One region of the Mesorhizobium sp. M0904 genome, then DNA from elsewhere that is predicted to be linked to it. Evidence: riboswitches for the same ligand, from Rfam matches in the RefSeq annotation. Region 1 holds a riboswitch; the other holds the start of a gene.
What was found. A riboswitch is a leader RNA that binds a small molecule or an ion and turns the genes downstream of it on or off. The one in region 1 is predicted to bind thiamine pyrophosphate.
Positions count from the first base shown of each region.

Region 2: linked by a shared signal. The riboswitch ahead of thiC (phosphomethylpyrimidine synthase ThiC) and the one ahead of thiB (thiamine ABC transporter substrate binding subunit) in region 1 are both predicted to bind thiamine pyrophosphate.

Region 1 covers NZ_JAMYOC010000007.1:52,024-59,212, reverse strand. Annotated here, with positions in the region: gene NKH80_RS09460 (ABC-F family ATP-binding cassette domain-containing protein) at 1-1,303, opposite strand, end outside; gene NKH80_RS09455 (thiamine diphosphokinase) at 1,305-1,949, opposite strand; TPP riboswitch at 2,090-2,204, shown strand; gene thiB (thiamine ABC transporter substrate binding subunit) at 2,248-3,261, shown strand; gene thiP (thiamine/thiamine pyrophosphate ABC transporter permease) at 3,502-5,121, shown strand; gene thiQ (thiamine ABC transporter ATP-binding protein) at 5,118-5,909, shown strand; gene NKH80_RS09435 (M48 family metalloprotease) at 6,164-7,189, shown strand, end outside.
Region 2 covers NZ_JAMYOC010000013.1:48,871-56,059, reverse strand. Annotated here, with positions in the region: gene NKH80_RS15495 (thiamine phosphate synthase) at 1-256, opposite strand, end outside; gene NKH80_RS15490 (thiazole synthase) at 253-1,026, opposite strand; gene thiS (sulfur carrier protein ThiS) at 1,029-1,226, opposite strand; gene thiO (glycine oxidase ThiO) at 1,195-2,196, opposite strand; gene thiC (phosphomethylpyrimidine synthase ThiC) at 2,193-4,028, opposite strand; TPP riboswitch at 4,131-4,247, opposite strand; gene queE (7-carboxy-7-deazaguanine synthase QueE) at 4,525-5,262, opposite strand; gene queD (6-carboxytetrahydropterin synthase QueD) at 5,259-5,615, opposite strand; gene queC (7-cyano-7-deazaguanine synthase QueC) at 5,615-6,313, opposite strand.

The DNA.
Region 1 (7,189 bases):
GGTCGTTGGTCGGCTCGTCGAGCACAAGCAGGTTTGCCGGCCGCGCCAAAACGCGGGCGAGAATCAGCCGTGCCCGCTCGCCGCCCGAAAGCTCGCGCACCGGCGTGCGCGCCTGTTCCGGCTTGAACAGGAAGTCTTTCATGTAAGAGACGACGTGGCGCTGTTCGCCATTGATGACCAGGTTCTCGCCGCGACCGTCGGTGAGATACTGCGCCAGTGTCTCCTGTGGATCGACGGCCTCGCGCTTCTGGTCGAGCGTGGCGATCTCCAGATTGGTGCCGAGCCGCACCGTGCCTGCGTCCGGCTTCAATTCGCCGGTCAGCATCTTCAACAGCGTCGTCTTGCCAGCGCCGTTCGGCCCGACCAAGCCAACGCGATCGCCGCGCTGGATGCGGGTCGAAAATCCCTTGACCACGATCAGATCGCCAAAGCTCTTCTCGATGTTCCTGGCCTCTATCACCAGCTTGCCGGATTCGGCGGCGTCGCTGGCTGTCATCGTCGCCGCACCCTCGGCGCCGCGATGACCGCGAAAGCGCTGGCGCATGGTCTGCAACTCACCGAGCCGGCGCATGTTGCGCTTGCGCCGCGCTGTCACGCCATAGCGCAGCCAGTGCTCCTCGCGGACGATCTGGCGACCGAGCTTGTGCTGCTCGCGCTCTTCCTCCTCCAGCACCGTGTCGCGCCATTGCTCGAAATAGCCAAAGCCCTTGTCGAGACGGCGGGTCTGCCCGCGGTCGAGCCAGATTGTGGCGCGTGACACGCGCTCGAGAAAACGGCGGTCATGCGAGATGACGACCAGTGCCGAGGAGGTGCGGGCAAGCTCCTCCTCCAGCCATTCGATGACCGACAGGTCAAGATGGTTTGTCGGCTCATCGAGGAGGAGAATGTCGGGCTCCGGCGCCATGACGCGGGCGAGTGCCGCACGCCTCGCCTCGCCGCCGGAGAGGTCGTTCGGCCGTTCTTCGCCGGTCAGGCCGAGATGCTCCATCAGATAGGTGGCGCGATAGGGATCGTCGGCGGGCCCGAGCCCCGCCTCGACATAGGCGCGGACGGTCGCAAAACCTTCCATGTCGGGCATTTGCGGCAAGTAGCGCACGGTTGCCGAAGGCTGGCGGAAGACTTCGCCGTCCTGCGGCTCGATCAGCCCGGCGGCGATCTTGAGGAGCGTCGACTTGCCCGAACCGTTTCGGCCGACCAAGGCGATCTTGTCGCCAGCTGAGGCCGTCAGGGCGGCACCGTCGAGCAGCGGCGTGCCGCCAAAGGTCAGCTTTATCCCATCGAGATTGAGAAGCGGCGGTGCCATGTCAGCTTTCAGGTAAGGGAAAAGGATGCGCGAGCAGCAGCGCGCGGCCGCTGGCCAGCGCGATTTCCAACCGGCCCCTGACCTCGTTGGAAATGGTCAGCGACGAGCCGAACGCAACCTCGACATGGTCGAGCGGCCATTTGGCACCGGTGACGCTCAGGCCGGCGAGATCGGAGAAGCCGAGCACCGAAAACAGCGTGCCGTCGGCATAGTCGAAGCCAGTCTTTCCGGGCAGCAAGGGAATGCCTTCCTGTGCGCCGCTGGTCAAAAGCACGTCCGTCCCGCCTTCCGCCAGCCGGACGCTCAGCGCCAGATGCAGGAAGATGTGGTCGGTGCGTTTGCCGCCGAAAGCGCCTGCGAGCACAAGGCTGGTCGCACCGCGTTCGAGTGCGGCGGCGATAGCGAGTTCACCGTCGGTCTTGTCCTTTTCGGCGGGAAACACCTGCCGTGGCACGGCGGCCAGATCCTCCGGCAACTCGGCAGGCACGGAATCGAAATCGCCGACCCAGAGTTCCGGCCTCAGGCCCAGCATACGGGCATGGCCGATGCCGGCATCGGCAGCGATGACGCGCGAGCCTTCGACCTGGCGGTCGAGCAGCGGCGTGCGGATGAGATCGCCGCCAAGCAGGATGGTGAATTTGCTCATATCTCGTGGCCCTTACCAGCCCTGCCCCAGAAACGGAAGAATGAAACGGAAGATGAAACGGCAGACGAAACGGAAGGCTGGGCTTTGGATGCCCGGCAAACTTCCGCTTGCGCGGCACTTCGGCCGGGCCTATGTGTCGAAACGCTCTAACGGGGTGCCGGACGCGATCTTCGCGGACCGGCTGAGAGGCAAGACTGCCAACCCGCTGAACCTGATCCGGTTTGTACCGGCGGAGGGATTAGACGCTTCGGACAGCCCGGCGCCTCAATTCCTTTCAATGCGAACGAAGGAGGCGCCGATGCGCAGTTTTTTCCACTCTCTTGTCCCGATTGTCCTGCTTGCGGCATCCGCGCTCGCCCTGCCAGGGCAGGCATCGGCACAGGATAGACTGACCGTCTATACCTATGAAAGCTTCACCGCCGATTGGGGTCCGGGACCGGCGGTGAAGAAGGCCTTCGAGGCCGAGTGCAGCTGCGTCGTCGAATTCGTCTCGGTCGCTGACGGCGTGGCGCTGCTCAACCGTGTGAAGCTGGAAGGGGCCGCCACCAAGGCCGATATCGTGCTTGGCCTCGATACCAATTTAACCGCCGACGCCAAGGCAACCGGCCTGTTTTCGCCGCATGGCGCCATATCGGATGTCAGCGTGCCGGGCGGCTGGCGCGACGATACTTTCGTGCCGTTCGACTATGGCTATTTCGCCGTCGTCTACGATACCGAAAAACTGAAGAACCCGCCGAAGAGCCTCAGGGAATTGGTCGAGGGCGATGCCGGAGAGAAGATCGTCATCCAGGACCCGCGCACCTCGACGCCGGGCCTTGGCCTGCTGTTGTGGGTCAAGTCGGTCTATGGCGACAAGGCGCCCGAAGCCTGGGCCAAGCTCAAGGCAAAGGTGCTGACGGTGACGCCAGGCTGGAGCGAGGCCTACGGCCTGTTCACCAAGGGCGAGGCGCCGATGGTGCTGTCGTATACCACGTCGCCGGCCTACCACATGGTCGCCGAAAACACCGAGCGCTACCAGGCGGCGTCCTTCGAGGAAGGCGAATACCTGCAGATCGAAGTTGCGGGGATCACCACCAAGGGCGCGAAGAACCCGCTGGCGGAAAAGTTCATCGCCTTCATGACCGGACCGAAATTCCAGGATGTCATTCCCGAAACCAACTGGATGTTCCCGGCCGGCAAGACCGACAAGCCGCTCAATCCGGCGTTCGACAAGCTTGTCAAACCGACCAAAACCTTGCTGTTCAGCCCGGAGGAAGTCGCGGCCCACCGCAAGGCCTGGGTCGATGAGTGGCTTGCGGCGATGAGCAAGTAGCTTTGGCCGATTGATCGAAGATGATCGCTCTACGGCGCCCCCCTCTGTCCTGCCGGACATCTCCCCCACAAGGGGGGAGATCGGACGGCACGGCGGCTTTCGCCAGTCGCCGATGTTGCTGGAATGAGCGGAGCGCTGAAACTGCCAATCTCACCCCTTGTGGGGGAGATGTCCGGCAGGACAGAGGGGGGCGCGAAGGAACGCAATCCTCACTAAGAATCTCGAATCTGGTGGTCTAGCGTGCAACGCGCACCATCATCTGACTCCCGCGTCAACGCCGGCATCGTCGCGCTCGCCGCCATCGCGTTGCTGATCGGCGGTGCATTCACCGGGCTCGTCGTCGAAGCCACGCGCGACCCGTCCGGTGTTGTCTCCGCCTTCGATTCGTATCTCTTGCGTATCGTCCGTTTCACGCTCTGGCAGGCTCTGTTGTCGACCCTGCTCTCCGTCGCGCCAGCGCTGTTCGTCGCGCGTGCCCTGTCGCGGCATCCACAGTTTTTCGGGCGAGGCTTTATCCTGCAGCTTTTCGCCGTGCCACTGGCGCTGCCGGCCATTGTTGCCGCACTCGGTGTCTTGGCACTCTATGGCCGCGCCGGCTATTTTGCCGGCACGCTGGGCGCGCTAGGCGGCCAGAGCTGGCCCGGCATCTATGGCCTGTCGGGCATACTCGTCGCCCATGTCTTCTTCAACCTGCCGCTGGCGACGCGGCTGTTCCTGGAGGCGTTGCAGATCGTGCCGGCCGACCAATGGCGGCTGGCGAGCCAGCTTGGCATGGGTGCTGCGCCGGCCTTCCGGCTGATCGAATGGCCGCCGCTGCGTGCGGCCTTGCCGGGCGTTGCCGGGCTCGTTTTCATGCTGTGCATCACCTCCTTCACCATCGTGCTTACGCTCGGCGGCGGACCCAGCGCGACGACGCTGGAGGTTGCCATCTACCAGGCGCTGCGTTTCGACTTCGACCCGGCGCGGGCTGTGACGCTGACCCTGCTGCAGATTGCCCTGACCTTCGTGGTCGTGCTGGCCTTGACGCGGCTTGGCGCCAATATGACCGGCGACGCCAATCTGCCGGTGGCGCCGCGCCGGTATTTTTTAGCCGGTGCGGCCGAGACCGTGCTGAACGCGCTGGTGATCGGGCTGGCACTGCTATTTGTCGCCGGGCCGATGGCGGCCACGCTGGCGGCCGGGCTTGGCGCCGATCTCGGCCGCCTTGCCGGCGAGAGCGCGGTGCGGCAAGCGACGGCGACCAGTGCCGTGCTGTCCGTCTTATCGGCGCTGCTCTCCCTGGCGCTGTCGCTGTCGCTGGTCATGGCGCGCCGGGCGCTGGCGCTCACCCGGCGGACAGGCCGGCGGACGGTGCTCGAACATCTGGCCGACACCGGTGCGGGGTTCGTCCTGGTGGTGCCGCCCATCGTCATCGGCGCCGGCTGGTTCCTGCTCCTGCGCACCGTCAGCGATGTCTTTGCGATCGCCCCTGTCATGGTCGTTGCGGTCAATGCGGTGATGGCGATGCCGTTCGCCATCCGCGCCATCCGCCCTGCCTATGACGCGGCGAGCGAACGCCACGAACGGCTTTGCGCACAGCTTGGCATCTCGGCCTGGAACCGGTTGCGGCTGGTCGACTGGCCGTCGCTGCGGCGGCCGCTCGCCACCGGCTTCGCTTTCGCCATGGCGCTGTCGCTCGGCGATCTTGGCGTCATTGCGCTGTTCGGCAGCGATTCCGTGCAAACCTTGCCCTACCTGCTGCTGGCCCGCATGGGCAGTTACCGCACCGAGGATGCGGCCGGGCTGGCGCTGCTGCTCGGCCTTGTCTGCCTGGCGCTGGTGCTGACCGCGGACTGGATGGGAAGGAGGGAGAAATCATGATGCCGATCAGCCCGGAACGGTCCATTTCGGTGGAAAAAGGCGCGGCCGTGCGGCTCGATAATGTCTCGTTCAGCTATGGTGAAACGCCGCTTATATTCGATGTCGATTTCCCGGCGTCGGAAATCACCGCCATCATGGGGCCGAGCGGTTCGGGAAAGTCGACACTGCTCAATCTGGTGGCCGGTTTCGAAGCGCCACGGTCAGGCCGCGTGCTCATCGGCGGCGCCGACGTCAGCACTGCGCCGCCATCAGCGCGGCCGGTATCGATGGTGTTCCAGGAAAACAACCTGTTTGCCCATCTGTCCCTCGAGCAGAATGTCGGGCTCGGCCGCTCGCCTTCGCTCAGGCTGAGCGAGGCTGACCGCGCCGCAATCGCCGCAGCGCTGAAGCGCGTCGGCCTTGCCTGCAAGGAAAGCCGACTGCCGCGCGAACTCTCCGGCGGCGAGCGGCAGCGCGTCGCGCTCGCCCGGGTTTTAGTGCGCGACCGGCCGGTGCTGTTGCTTGACGAGCCGTTCGCTTCGCTCGGACCGGCACTGCGCGACGACATGCTCGACCTGGTGGCCGACGTCCATTCGGAGCAGCGCATGACGGTGCTATTCGTCACGCACCAGCCGGACGATGCGCGCCGTATCGGCCAAAACATGGTTTTCCTGGACGGTGGCACGGTTGCCGCGACCGGCACCGCCGCCGATTTTTTCGTTGGGGCTGGACCGGAGGCATTCCGACGCTATATCGGCTCGGGTCCGTTTGCGACTGGATCACGAGATGTTGCCCGGAAGCGGACATAATTTATGGTCAAACCGGCGGAAGGCGAAGCGGCGCTTGCTTGCCATGGTCGAGGTAGTGTGGCTAGGTCCGCCAGGAACTGGTCCGGCTTAGACCGTGATTTGCCCTTGCTGCCTCGTATCTGTCGGACGCACGAAGGACGCCGTAGAACTTGATTTTGCGCGTGATGCTTTCCGGAAATCGCGCCCGATTTTCGCGGTCACGTCCCAGGACTTGAAAGGAAGCCGACCTGCCGACCGGCATCGACAATCGGAGGCTGAAACCGCTGGCGCGCTTTCTTGCGCTGGCCGGTCTTGCCGTGGCGCTGGCAAGCTGCCAGATGTTCACGCCTCCCGACGTGCAGGAATCGGGCTTCCAGCCCTCCGACAAGCCGATTACGGTCGACAATGTCGCCGCTAACAGCAGGCTCGCCGAACTGGCGAAGGCGCAGCACCCGCGCATCCTCGCCACCTATGGCGGCGAGTATTCCGACCCCAAGCTCGAGCGCATGGTGGCCAAGGTCGTCGGCAGACTGACCGTGGTGTCGGCCAACCCGACCCAGACCTACCGCATCACCATCCTCAACTCGCCCAACGTCAATGCCTTCGCGCTGCCGGGCGGCTATCTCTACATCACCCGCGGCCTGCTGGCGTTGGCCAACGATTCAGCCGAGCTTGCCGCCGTCATTGCGCATGAGATGGGCCACGTTACGGCCAATCATGGTCTGCAGCGCCAGCAGCTGGAAGCCGAAGAGGGGTTGGCGACCAAGGTCGTTTCGGACGTGCTCGGCGACAACCCGACGGCCAAGGCGGCGCTGATCCGCGGCAAGCTGAGGCTGGCCCAGTTCTCGCGCAATCAGGAGCTGGAGGCCGATGCCATCGGCATCAAGTCGATCGGCGAAGCCGGTTTCGACCCCTACGCCGCCGGCCGCTTCCTGCAGTCGATGTCGGCCTATACCGATTTCCGCTCGATCAGCGGCGCCACCGACGCCAGCCTCGACTTCCTGGCGACGCACCCCAACACGCCGCAGCGTATCGATCTCGCGCAGCGCCACGCCCGCCAGTTCGGCGCGCCCGGTGTCGGGTCGCGCGACCGCGATTCATTCCTTGCCGGCATAGACGGGCTGCTCTACGGCGACACGCCGGAGGAAGGCTATGTGCGCGGCGAAACCTTCCTGCATCCTGGCCTCGGCGTGTCGTTCTCAGTGCCCAACGGCTTCATCATCGACAATTCGGCGGCGGCGGTGACGGCCACAGGCCCGGGCGACATGGCAATCCGCTTCGACGGCGTTTCGATCGACAAG
Region 2 (7,189 bases), on a different contig from region 1:
GGTCGGCCGCAGCCAAATCCTCTTGGCCGAGATGGACGAAGTCGCAGCCTTCCTCGATTGCCGTGCGCCAATGGTCGTTGACGATCAGTTGGCAACCATGGACCGCGCAGACGCCGTTCGCGCGGCGGATTTCCGTCCGCAACGTGGCCTCGTCCCTATCCTTGATGCGCAACTGAACCAGCTTGACGCCAAGCGGCACCAGCCGTTCGATCCAGGCGGCGCTGTCGACGATCAGGTAGAAGGGGTCGAGCTTCATGAAAAAACTGCCCTGCCAATTGTCGGCGTCGACGGCACGGCGACGTCGCGCGGTTCGAGCATTCCCGAGTTGAAAGCTTCACGACCGGCCTCGACCGCCTTGCCGAACGCACGCGCCATGCCGACCGGATCGGCCGCCTTGGCGACCGCGGTGTTCAGGAGTACGGCGTCAAAGCCGAGCTCCATGACGGTTGCCGCGTGCGACGGCCGTCCGAGCCCCGCATCCACGATCAGCGGAACGCCTGGGAAATGTCCGCGCATCGAGCGCAGCGCCGTGATGTTGATCGGTCCGAGAGCGGAACCGATCGGCGCGCACCACGGCATCAAGACCTTGCAGCCCGCCGCAAGCAGCCGCTCGGCAACGACAAGGTCGTCGGTAGTATAGGGGAATACAGCAAAACCGTCCTCGCACAGGATGCGGGCGGCTTCGACCAGACCGAACACATCCGGCTGCAGGGTGTCGTGGTTGCCGATCACTTCGAGCTTGACCCAGCTCGTACCGAAGACTTCGCGCGCCATTTTCGCAGTCGTGACCGCTTCCTTGACGGAGTGGCAGCCAGCAGTGTTGGGCAGGATTCTGACGCCGAGCGAGCGGATCAACGACCAGAATTTTTCGCCGTCCCTGCCGCCGGCCATTTCACGCCGCAGGGACACGGTCACCACCGACGTGCCCGATGCCTGGACCGCATCGGAAAGGATAGCCGGCGAAGGATATTGAGCCGTGCCGAGAAGCAGGCGGGAGGGAAGCGTCGTCCCGAGAAGATCGAACATGGCTAGCCTCCCTGCATGGGCGAGAGGATTTCGATCCGGTCGCCGTCGTTCAATTGGAATTCCGCCCGGCTGGCTTTGTGCACGAGGTCGTTGTTGACGGCGGTCGCGAGCCAATCGCCCTCATAGTCAAGCGCGGCAAGCAGCTCGGCCAGCGTGGTGGCGGCAACCTCATGCGCTTCGCCGTTGACCATCAGTTTCATGAGCAAGCTCCTTGCTTCTGTCTTGACTGAAAACCAGGTCGGCAGCCTGGCGCGCCATGGCGGGGGCGAGGAGAAAACCGTGACGATAGAGCCCGTTGATCGCGATGATCTCACCGTTCGTTTCGACGCGCGGCAAATTGTCGAGAAAGGCTGGGCGGACGCCGACACCGGTTTCAACAATCTCTGCCTCGCCAAAGGCCGGATGGACGACATAGGCAGCACCCAGCAGCTCCATCATGGAGCGAGCCGTGACTGGTCCGGCGGACTGGCTTTCAATCATCGTCGCGCCGATCATGAAACGGTGGTCGGTGCGCGGCACTGCATAGAGTGGAAAGCGCGGATGCAGCAGCCTGACCGGGCGCGACAGCGAGATATCAGGCGTGCGCAGGATCAGCATCTCGCCGCGAACGCCGCGCAGCCTATTATCGGCTGCTGCCATTCCGGTGCAGTCGAGCTGACCATCGAAACCGCAAACATGCCGGGCATCGGCATCGAAGCGGAATTCGACGCCCATCGCCGCCAGCTTGTCATGAAGTTCCGCCATAGCCTGGCGCGGGTCGAGATGGGCCTCATCGGGGAAGAGCAATCCACGGCGGAAGCGGCCGGCGAGGTCGGGCTCCAGCAAGGCAATTTCATCTTCCTCGACGTGCCGATGGCCCGACGTGCGGCTGGCGAACCGGTCGAGCTCGCCAGCATCGCGCGGCGCGGCCACGACCAGCGTTCCGGCCCGCGTCACCTGGCCGGGCGTTGCGGCATCCCACCAGTCGGCGGCACCGCGCCCGAGATCCAGCACCGGCTGCTCGGCGCTTTCGCGCTCGCACCATGGCGCCAACATGCCGCCGGCGAACCACGACGCATTGCCCCCAAGGCCAGGCCTTGTCTCGGCAACGGAAACCGCCGCGCCGCGTGCGGCGAGCTCGAAGGCGGCGGTGAGGCCGGCAACGCCGGCCCCTTTGACCAGCACCTTCATGATGGCTCACCTGGCTGAGGTATGAGCGGTGCGCCGGTCTCGTCCGCCGGCAGGTAGAGATCGCCGCCCTCGCGGTATTTCGCCGCCATCGCCGCCATGCCCTCCTTCTGCGCTTCGGCGCGGATGTCGTGGGAAATTCGCATCGAGCAGAATTTCGGTCCGCACATCGAGCAGAAATGCGCCAGCTTGTGCGCCTCCTTGGGCAAGGTCTGGTCGTGGAAGGACCGCGCTGTTTCGGGATCGAGCGACAGGTTGAACTGGTCCTCCCAGCGGAACTCGAATCTGGCCCGCGACAGCGCGTCGTCGCGGATCTTCGCCGCCGGGTGACCCTTCGCCAGGTCGGCGGCATGCGCCGCGATCTTGTAGGTGATCACGCCGGTCTTGACGTCGTTGCGATCGGGAAGGCCGAGATGTTCCTTCGGCGTGACGTAGCAGAGCATGGCGGTGCCGAACCAGCCGATCATCGCCGCACCGATGCCGGAGGTGATGTGATCGTAGCCCGGCGCGATGTCGGTGGTGAGCGGTCCAAGCGTATAGAACGGCGCTTCGCCGCAGACCGCGAGCTGCTTGTCCATGTTCTGCTTGATCTTGTGCATCGGCACGTGGCCGGGCCCCTCGATCATCACCTGGCAATCTTTCGCCCAGGCGATCTTGGTCAGCTCGCCGAGCGTTTCCAGCTCGGCGAATTGCGCGGCGTCGTTGGCATCGGCGATCGAGCCGGGACGAAGGCCGTCACCGAGCGAGAAGGACACATCATAGGCGCGGCAGATGTCGCAGATTTCGGCGAAATGCTCGTAAAGGAAGCTTTCCCGGTGATGGTGCAGGCACCATTTGGCCATGATCGAGCCGCCGCGCGAGACGATGCCAGTGACCCGGTCGACGGTCAGCGGGATGTAAGGCAGCCGCACGCCGGCGTGGATGGTGAAATAGTCAATGCCCTGTTCGGCCTGTTCGATCAGCGTGTCGCGGTACACCTCCCAGGTCAGATCCTCGGCAATGCCGCCAACCTTCTCGAGCGCCTGGTAGAGCGGCACCGTGCCGATCGGCACCGGCGCATTGCGGACGATCCAGTCGCGGATGTTGTGGATATTGCGGCCGGTCGACAGGTCCATCACCGTATCGGCGCCCCAGCGGATCGCCCAGACCATCTTTTCGACCTCTTCGGCCATCGAGGAGGTGACAGCGGAGTTGCCGATATTGGCGTTGATCTTCACCAGGAAATTGCGGCCGATGATCATCGGCTCGCTTTCGGGATGGTTGATGTTGGCGGGAATGATCGCCCGTCCGCGCGCCACCTCGTCGCGGACGAATTCGGGCGTGACGAAATCGGGCAGCGTCGCGCCGAAAGCCTCGCCGTCGCGCTCAAGCTTGCCGTGCAGGATCTCGCGACCAAGGTTCTCGCGAATGGCGACGAACTCCATTTCGGGTGTGATGATGCCGGCGCGTGCATAGGCAAGCTGCGTCACCGCCTTGCCTGCTTTGGCTCTGAGCGGTCGGTGGCGGATGGGAAATTCCGGTGTCAGGCGTTCGCCCACCGCAAATCCATTGTCTTCCGGCCGGATATGGCGGCCGTCATAGACTTCGACATCGCCCCGCGCCGTAATCCATTCGTGGCGAAGCCGTGCAAGGCCATTTTCGATGCTGGTTTCGACAGTCGGGTCTGTATAGGGGCCGGACGGATCGTAGACGGTGACGGGCGGTTCGCCGGCCGTCGGATGGACGGAGATTTCGCGCATCGGCACCCTGAGCTGCGGGTGGATGGTACCGGATTTGTGGATTTTGCGTGAGGCAGGCAGCGGTCCCGTCGACACGGCGGGGGTGAGGGCATTCATCTTAAGGCTCCTTTGCTCGTGCATTGGAGACCCAGTTCTGTGCCGGAAGATGAAAAGACGCTTCTGTCGACCTGCCGAAACAGGACCTCGGGCGTAAACTCCCGCAAAGCGCTTGCACCGTCCCTACGCCAGTATGAACTGGATCAGGTTCAACGGGTCACTGCGCCGCGAAAGCCAGCAGTATCTCAGCCCCTTGCCGGGACTCCCCTGGTGAATGACTTACGTTGAACAAGCCGACGCTATTTTGTCAAGCGCATTTGGCCCATGGCGGCGATCGGCGACCACTCAAACCCAGCGGAAGCGCGCGCACGTATCGAGAGCAAGTCACGCCCCAGAGGAGCGCTGAAGCGCCCACAATAAGGCCAGCCCATGCGGATTCGGAACCTTTTCCAGCACGGCATTTTCGGGCTTGCCGAACCGACGTTGCTATCGCCCGATTGGGTGAGTTTGCTTTAGATGTCTGTCTTGCTCGTCATCGGCAATCCTTCCGCGTGGGCTAGACGCCCCGTTTGTTTCCCCACAGCAGAACATGAAGCTGCGGCAGTACACGCGCCTCGAACCACCTGTCGCGGGTCACCTTTTCGACCAGCCATTCCATGCGTTTCATCACACCGGCCATGTCGATCAACGCGTCTTCGTTACCGGGACGCGGCGGCGTGTGATTGCCGGGCTGGAGATAGACGGGCAATTGCGGATAGCGCGCCGCAGCGTCCTTGGCATAGGCATAGTCGTCATCGTCGAAGACGACGAGCTTGAGCGCCATCTGCGGCTTATCCTGCGCCGCCTCGATGCAGGCGTCGAATGCGGCCCAATCCGTCGTCATTCCGCTTGAGGGCGGCTTGGGGCTGAGCACAAGCACGTCGAGATCCGCGAACCATTGCTTGGACACCGATCCTTGGGTTTCCAATGCAAAGCGGTAGCCCTCACCATGCCCGCGGTTGATCAGCTGGCCAAGCGGCTGGATGGCCGGATTGCCGCCCGACAGCGACACCATCACGGGCTGGCCGCCGGAAAGCGCAATGACCTTTTGCCACACCGCGTCGGCAGACATCATCTCCCAATCATGGCGGAAGCGACTGTCCACCGCATACAGGCTGTCGCACCAGGAACAGCGATAATCGCACCCGCCCGTTCTTACGAACACCGTCGGCAAGCCGATCAGCATGCCTTCGCCCTGAATGGTCGGCCCAAAAATCTCGCTGACGCGAATTCCGGGATGCATTGCGCACGTCATGGCCGGTATTCCGCCCAGGTTTTCGGCGTCTCGCTCACCCGCACGGCGGAGGTTTGTGGTAGCCGCACCTTGCACCAGTCGTGGAAGTGCCTGGCCAGACATTCCGCCGTGACACGGTCATGCCCCAGGACGTCGTTAAGATGGCGATGGTCGAACGTCCCGTCGATGTAGTGCTTGAGCGCCGCCAGGTCTTGGTAGTCGCGCACAAAGCCATGTTCGTCCAGTTCGCCACCTGAAAGCTCCACTACGACGATGTAGTTGTGGCCGTGTAGACGCGCGCACTGATGATCTGGTGGCAAGGAGGTGAGCTGATGCGAGGCCGAGAAGTGGAACTCTTTGGTAATGCGGAACATCACGCGCTCCTTGTCTGGATAGCGTGGAGCCAGAAGTCCGCGTCCTCATAATCTGTCGGGTCGGCAATGCCGGCCAGATCGAATGCTTCGCGCCGTTCGACGCATGTCCCGCAGCGACCGCAATGACGTGCGCCGCCCTTGTAGCAGGACCAAGTCGCCTCGAACGGCGTGGCGTACTTTGCCCCCTCGCTGACGATGTCAGCCTTCGACATATTCACATAGGGAGCATAAAGGCCGATATCGGCGTAGCCTGCGAGTGCATGGTTCTGCATCGCCTGAAAGGCGTCGATAAAAGCGGGCCGGCAATCGGGATAGATGAAATGATCTCCGCCATGGACGGCAGTGGCCACCGCATCGGCCTTCCGCGCGGCGGCAACCCCGAAGGCGATAGCCAGCATGATGGCGTTCCTGTTCGGCACCACCGTGATCCTCATGGAGTCTTCGGCATAGTGCCCGTCGGGCACGTCCACACTATCAGTCAGCGCCGAGCCGCCTAGGTTCCCGCCGACATCGCGGATATCGACGATCTGGTGCGGAACACCCAGCCGTTTGGCGCAGATAGAGGCAAAGCCGAGTTCCTTTTTGTGCCTCTGGCCGTAATCGAACGATAGCAGGCCAATGAGTTTCTGCTCGGTCGCCACCTTGTGAGCGAGCGAAACAGAGTCCAATCCGCCGGAGCAGATGACGAGGGCATTCATGGTTTGAGTCCTTGTTTTGACCGGGTAAGGCTGCGACCGGAGATTTCTCTGCGCTCCCAGTACTCCAAGGGGGCGGTTTTGTGAATGCGTAAGGTGCAATTTAAACGCAACGATTCTGCCGCTCTTGGCGCCCAAAGGGAATACTGCGCAAGTTGTCCTTTATGCGCGATTGGGTGGCCAACAGGCAGAAGCAGCTGGTGTTGACTGTGTCGCCGTCAACCGTCGATAGCGCGGCGCCCTCTGGCCGCGGACCTTGAAGCTGCGATGAGAGGCGAAAGAAACGCCCGGGTTAGGTAGCCATCGGCGCTGGCCAAGGGCCGCTTGCAGGCGCTGACGGTCACCTCGATCACACCCGACTGGGCTTGCTTTCAGTTCTGCTTCGCTGTCCCGGCCGCCGTGATCCGACGCGTAGAGTTTATCCGGAGGTCAATTGGGGATTTGTGGCGGAATAACTCGGCGTGGATTGTCAGTATGGGTGCGATCCGAACTACAATGTTGTTGGGCCGGAATCCTCCATGCGCAGCCCGTCATCTGACGGCTCGACAAAGGGCAGCTTTCAATCCTAACGCAGTCGGCCCTACCGCCCACGCCGGCTTTGGCGCAGCACCCATGGTAGGCGCCGCTTCCATCGTCCCCTCGTCGCAAAGGCACATGTTCCTGCCCGCCGCTTCCTTCTACCGGTCCATCTGAGTGCAGCCGATGGGTGCGATGCCTCCGGATCCCACGCTTCCTCGACCGTCGGCGAGGTGCCGACACGGTCTTTCGTCGGCGCCGTGCGGCGTATGCGGCGCGCATAATCAGGGCCATGTTTTCGGCACCATCGGCGGATGATCTCGTAGGAACGACGATCCCGCGATCGCAGCATTTCCTCGACAT